Regions from separate parts of the uncultured Dysgonomonas sp. genome, predicted to be linked through region 3. Evidence: riboswitches for the same ligand, from Rfam matches in the RefSeq annotation. Region 3 holds a riboswitch; each other region holds the start of a gene.
The links. A riboswitch is a leader RNA that binds a small molecule or an ion and turns the genes downstream of it on or off. The one in region 3 is predicted to bind cobalamin.

Region 1 (2,278 bases), 2.7 Mb from region 3:
GATACTTAGATTCGAGCTTCAATAGCTGCTTATCTAGTTCGTGCCTTACATCAGCAATGATCCCAGCACCTGTCCGACGGCTTATTTCAGCCTCCACACATTTCAACCGTACATTTTCCGAGAGACTTATCTTCGTTCCTATAATATATACGCTTTCATAGCCGGATAGATAACCATCCATATCGAAATCATAGGGAGGACATGCCCAGCAATTATTATACTTATTGCATTGTTTGCAGAATACGATAAACTTACTTACATCCCTGTAATTTGTTATATAATCCGTTGCAGAAATATTCGATACAAAATTATTTATCAAGTACATCCTTTTATTAAAAAAGTTTTCAACAAAGGTATATTTATTTAAATCAATCATACCATTTAGAAAACTTTTCAACAATACCCAAAATTTATTTAGCTGATAATATGAAACTTAAAATTAGTTTTGGAAAACTTCAGTATTATTTTAAGATAAATAAATCTCATTTCTGAAAACCATATAAAAAAATAATTTACCTTTGTTGTCATATACGGTTCTGAAATAAAATCGGATGAAAAGGGAATCAGGTGTAAGTCCTGAACTATCCCCGTAGCTGTAAATTTCAAGAAAAAGCGAGGCTCTCACGCCACTGATTAACAGACAACTGAATATTGGGAAGGCGCCTAGCAGAGAAATGAGTCAGAAGACCTGCCGTGTATACATTCGTAGCTTTCGGGAGAAAAGCGATAGAATAGGATATGCGGTGACTTTACATCATTAATCTCTCTTCGCCTATTTTGCTCTCTTTCCCCGTCAGTTACATTGAAACAATGTATCATTAATTAACAATTGACTACGCGAAAGCGGGTCGAATACTTTCTTTTACTTATAACATAATACAACCATGATCCAGACAGTTGTAAAAAGAGACGGACGCATCGTCGGCTTCAATGAAGAAAAGATAATGGCAGCCATTCGCAAAGCCATGTTACACACCGAACAAGGAGAAGACTCTTCCCTGATAAGACGCATCACGGATTTTGTTTCTTGCCAGGGAAACGAACAAATGACTGTAGAACAAATTCAGGACATGGTAGAGGTGGAGCTGATGAAAAGCCCACGCAAAGAAGCCGCCAAGAAATATATCGCTTACCGCGATCAGCGGAGTATTGCCCGAAAAGCCAAGACCCGCGACATGTTTCTCGAAATCATAGAAACCAAATCGAACGATATCACACGCGAAAACGCCAATATGAACGCCGATACCCCGGCAGGAATGATGATGAAATTCGCGAGTGAAACAACCAAGCCTTTTGTCGACGACTACTTGCTGCTGCCGGAAGTAAAAGAAGCCGTCCGCCGAAATTATTTACATATTCATGACAAGGATTATTATCCGACCAAAAGCCTCACCTGCGTACAACACCCGCTAGATAAGATACTTCAACATGGATTCAATGCCGGACATGGCGAATCACGCCCTGCTAAACGTATTGAAACTGCAAGCATGCTCGGCTGTATATCTATGGAAACAGCCCAGAATGAAATGCATGGCGGTCAATCCATCCCTGCTTTCGATTTTTATCTGGCACCTTTTGTCAGGCGCAGCTTTATTGAAGAGATAAAAGTGCTGGAACAGATAAACGGACTTGACTACAAACACCTTTACGAAACACCGATAGAAGATTACCTATCAAAAAATTTGACAGGATTACAGGGTGACGAAAAAATTGTCCAGCATGCCATAAACCGTACTGTGAGTCGTGTACATCAGTCGATGGAAGCCTTCATCCACAACATGAACACCATACACTCCCGGGGAGGCAACCAGGTGGTATTCAGCTCTATCAATTATGGAACGGATACTTCTGCCGAAGGAAGGTGCATCATGCGGGAACTGTTAATCAGCACAGATGAAGGCGTGGGCAACGGAGTAACAGCCATTTTCCCGATACAGATATGGAAAAAGAAGCGGGGAGTAAGCTATTTACCAACAGACCGGAATTACGATTTATACCAACTGGCATGCAAGGTGAGTGCGCATCGTTTCTTCCCTAACTTCCTGAATCTGGACGCGACATTCAACCAACATGAAGAATGGAATGAGAACGATCCCCGCCGCTTTGAGTACGAGGTGGCAACAATGGGCTGCCGTACCCGTGTATTCGAAAACCGCTTTGGAAAGAAAACTTCGGTAGGCAGAGGCAATCTTTCTTTCTCTACACTCAATCTGGTACGCATTGCACTAGAATGCAGAAACATAGAAAACGAGAAGGAAAGAATCGTCTGTTTTTACAG
Region 2 (2,278 bases), 4.5 Mb from region 3:
ATAATTTCCATCATCCTTGATGTATTCACGGTAATATTCAAAATTGTCAGTATATAAGTCCAATGTAATTACAGCCAGATCTTTAAGCATATACCTTGCTCCCGCTCCTATATTGTAATCTTCATATTTCATATTATACGCATATGACGATACTGGTCTTTTCAGCTTCTTGTCATAGAGGCTTCCTTCTGCGTATATGCTTAGAGATTTAGCCGGCTTTACTGTGAATTTCTGACTCACCACATCAGAATAATTCGTGTTCACAGCCATTTTATCAGTATCTATCAACTTATCTCCCGATGTTTCCTGTGTGTTCAACTGCCAGCCATCGCTTTGGTTGCGCTGAAAAGAAGTTGATGAGGACAGCCATTTGTAATTCACATCAGCGTTTATAGCCTGCGAAAATTGGCCATATTCGGCATAGCGGGTATCGGATGTTATATAGATGGATTCTTTAGGATTCTCAGTGATAATATTGATAACCCCTCCCATTGCCTCGGATCCATATAATGCAGATGCAGCACCTTTCAACACCTCTATACGCTTTACATTCTTCATATTTATCCGCGACAGGTCTGTATTACCCGATACATCTCCTGCCAGTTTCTTTCCATCTACCAATACAAGGATGTAACGATTGCTTAATCCGTTCATCTGCATATACGAACCCATAGCGTTAGTCATGAAAGAGAAGGATGGACTGATGGACATCATGGCATTTTCGAATGTAGGGACATTTATATTCTCCAGTTCCTTTTTGGTTATCATATCCATTGCTACAGGGGTATTCTTTAATCTGTTGTGCGTACCTGTACCTGTAACTACTACTTCATTAAGTTTTAGTGGGGATTTTTTTAAGACGAATAAGATATCTTCGCAGGAAGATGCAATATCAATCTTAGCTCCATTGTAGTCGAGTGTCGATGCTCTTAATCTGTGTTTGCCTTCGGGTACTCTCTGCAAACTAAACTCTCCGTTCTCGTCCGTCGAAGTTCCCAGTGTGGTATATTCGATCCATACACTGGCACCCGCAACAGGTTTCTCATTTTCATCCACGACTTTTCCCTTTAAGGTCATTTGGGCAAATGCCATGTTTACAATACAGCACAAGATGGCTGTAACCAATACTTTTTTTCTCATTAAAATGCGAAGTATAATGTTAGTAATTATATTCTTGGCCCCGAGAATATTTAATTTATTGTATGCTAGGCAGGTTTCCTGACTTACTCCATCTTTGAACGGCCTTCCCGACATTCAGTTAACAGTGAGCAGTTAACAGTTAACAAAGAATTGATAACAGTTGACTGATGCACGATAACTTTCAATCAGTGGTATTTGGTCTTGTTCAAAGACTTTTTTCAGAAACATTGTTAACCGATGACTGTTAACTGTTAACTGAATAGAGCTTACAGTAGCGGGCACTGTTCCGGACTTTAACCGGATTCCCTTTTATGTAAAAAGACGGATGTCTGTTTACATCACCTTAGCGGCGGCAAAGTTAATTTTTTTAAATATCAGAAAAAAGTATTTAAGGAAATAATTTGCATCTATGTTATTTTCTATATATCGATACAGGTTTCATATCTCATATTTTATACTTTTGCTGAAGAAAAAGAAGAATCATGGCATATACATCCCATTCCCTTATCTCGGCAATAGCGTCCGGTTCCGGTAAAACTACAATTACTTTAGGTTTATTGAGGGCACTCCGGAACAGAGGTCTGAGTGTACAACCTTTTAAATGTGGACCGGACTATATAGACACCAAATATCATGTCCTGGCAGCAGGAACCGAATCAGTCAATCTCGACCTGTTCCTATCGTCTGAAAACCATATAAAGAATTTGTATAATAAATATTCATCGGGTAAAGATGTTTGTATTACCGAAGGTGTTATGGGACTATTCGACGGATACGACCGCATGAATGGAAGCAGTGCGCAAATAGCGGAGAAACTGGATATCCCTGTCATTTTAGTCCTGAATGCGAAGTCGATGGCTTATTCGGCGGCGGCCCTGCTTTATGGTTTCAAGAATTTCTCTGATAGGGTGAATATCGCAGGTGTCATTTTCAATTTTGTAGCTTCCGAAAGCCACTATAATTTCCTAAAAGATGCCTGTCACGATGTAGGACTTGAACCATTAGGCTATCTGCCCAAGAATACTGATATAGAAATTCCATCCCGCCATCTGGGTTTGAATATCGACGAACAATACCGCTTCGATGATTTCGCGGACAAGGCTGCTGACCTGATAGAAAAGCATATAGATATAGATAA
Region 3 (2,278 bases):
TAAAAGGCTCTCAGATGAAAATCATGGGCATCGAACGGTTGCCACGAAGCAATGATAGCCGGGGTATATTTATCCCAATCGCGCTGTATCTCTTTTTTCTCTTCTTTGGTATTGTCATGGATGTAAGAAGCCAATAAGCTGGCCTGCAATTTGAAACGGTCGAAATAGAGAGACGTCGCAGCAGCTACCCATCCGGAATAACGTTGTGGATAAATAAATTCCCGCATATTGGAGTTCATCTTATTCCACATAAAATCGGCAGAAACATTGGCGCTCCAAAAAGGTAATATATTGAACAAATTGGCAGACGAGAGATAGGCTTCATGGAGCATATATTTATTATCCAGTTCGGGGCCGGGATAAGGGCCGGCTATGTAGTGTATATAGTCATATGCATATTTGGTTGATAGCAATGTGCTGTATGTCGCCGATACGTTCTTTTTGAGGGAGGACTGAAAGAAGAAATTCTTATCCCACTGCCTGTCTTCATGGGCGTATACGTCGGGCTTTTTTATATCGGCTCCCGGATAGCCGCGTTCGGATGTATAGAAATAAGAACGGGTTTTCCATTCTCCGTCTTTGATCTTCCCAAACAGGGCATGTTCGATACGAAAAACATTTATATCGCCGTTTTTCCTTACCTCGGTCGTATCATAACCGCCCCGGTCATCCATATTATTTACTACCGCACGCTTGAATTTATATCTGCCCGAAGAATGGATATATTCGGCATTGAGGGAACCGGATACATTTTCGGATAGTTTCTGATGCCACAGGACAGAGGGATTAACAAGGTCGAAAGCTCCGGTCTTGAATGCCGCTTTGAGGCCGTATCTCCGACCCTGCCTGAATTCCGGAGATTTTGTCGTCATATAGATGGAACTTGCGGACGCATAATCTTTAGCCGGCTGGAATATGGCGCTCTTCTGTCCGTTATAGAGGGATATCGCCTCCATATTGTCCAGTGAAAACCTGCCTAAATCAACAACGCCATTCTGTGGGTTTCCGATTTCTATACCGTCATAGAATACTCCTACATGCTGGCTGCCCATACTACGGATATTTACAGTCTTGAGGCCTCCCACACCGCCGTAGTCTTTGAGTTGTACGCCCGAGAAGTATCGCATGGCATCGGCTACGGAATGGGCACTCAGATTTTCAAGCAACGTCCCTGACAAGGTTTGCACGGGGACAATTTCCGTTTGAATAACCCGTGCGGACACAACAACTTCGTTCAACAACTGTATACTATCCAGCTTGTTCTGGGCAAAAGAAATCAAGCATACGTTTGATAGGATAATAATTAAAATCCTTTTCTTCGACTTGGAAAATGACATTTCAAGCTAATAAGAATATTATCAAATAGCTTACTGAAAATAAGTCGTATGAAGATTGAGTGAATAGGAAATCAGTATAGTAAGTCAGACAACGCCAGCGTAAAAGATTGATTCCTTTTCAGTGTTCTTCAGCTTTATTTCCCGAAAGCTTTAAACTAATCAACCTTGGCAGGTCTTCTGACTTACTCCATCTTTGAACGCCCTTCCCAACATTCAGTGAACAGTGAACAGTGAACAGTTAACAATAAGATTGATAACGGTTGACTGAAGACTGATTACTGTCAATCAGTGGTATTTGGTATTGTTCGAAGACTTTTTTCAGAAACATTGTTAACTGTTTACTGAATAGAGCTTACAGCAGCGGGTCTGTTCAGGACTTACACCTGATTCCCTTTTCATCATTTTTCCGAGGATACGGAAACATGACACCAAAATCTGAGTGCAAAGATATTAATATTATTTAAATAAAGAACCTTGATGAAGAGCAGTTTCAATAATTAACATTAGACCCTGATTTATTTATTGAATATGAGATAATCAGAGGTTTGTTAATTTTTTATTCCTGATCTGAATTCAACTTAGACCTCGAGGAAACCGCATCAATATATTCTTTAGGCGTTAAATTGAACTGACGATAAAAACATTTTGAGAAATACGATGGAGAACTAAATCCGACAGTATAACATACTTCCGATACACTGTCTTCTTTCTGATCAAATAACTGTGCTGCCTTTTTTATCCTTTTGATACGAATAAAATCGTTTGGCGAAACATCAAATAATCCTTTTGTTTTTCTGTACAAACTTGATTTACTCATATTTAATGCCGCAGCAAAATCATCTTGGCTAAACTCAGGATTTCCCAGATTTTCTTCAATCACTTTGTTGACTGTCTTCATAAAGGCTTCATCCGTTTTAGAAAATGCAGTTTCACTTATTGAT

Region 1: linked by a shared signal. The riboswitch ahead of QZL88_RS09800 (anaerobic ribonucleoside triphosphate reductase) and the one ahead of QZL88_RS20540 (TonB-dependent receptor plug domain-containing protein) in region 3 are both predicted to bind cobalamin.
Region 2: linked by a shared signal. The riboswitch ahead of QZL88_RS02575 (TonB-dependent receptor) and the one ahead of QZL88_RS20540 (TonB-dependent receptor plug domain-containing protein) in region 3 are both predicted to bind cobalamin.

The regions. Positions count from the first base shown of each region.
Region 1 is NZ_LT599032.1:2,382,108-2,384,385, forward strand. It holds gene QZL88_RS09795 (DUF2284 domain-containing protein) at 1-325, opposite strand, end outside; cobalamin riboswitch at 515-711, shown strand; gene QZL88_RS09800 (anaerobic ribonucleoside triphosphate reductase) at 885-2,278, shown strand, end outside.
Region 2 is NZ_LT599032.1:588,610-590,887, forward strand. It holds gene QZL88_RS02575 (TonB-dependent receptor) at 1-1,140, opposite strand, end outside; cobalamin riboswitch at 1,191-1,501, opposite strand; gene QZL88_RS02580 (cobyrinate a,c-diamide synthase) at 1,623-2,278, shown strand, end outside.
Region 3 is NZ_LT599032.1:5,081,322-5,083,599, reverse strand. It holds gene QZL88_RS20540 (TonB-dependent receptor plug domain-containing protein) at 1-1,337, opposite strand, end outside; cobalamin riboswitch at 1,487-1,785, opposite strand; gene QZL88_RS20535 (hybrid sensor histidine kinase/response regulator transcription factor) at 1,894-2,278, opposite strand, start outside.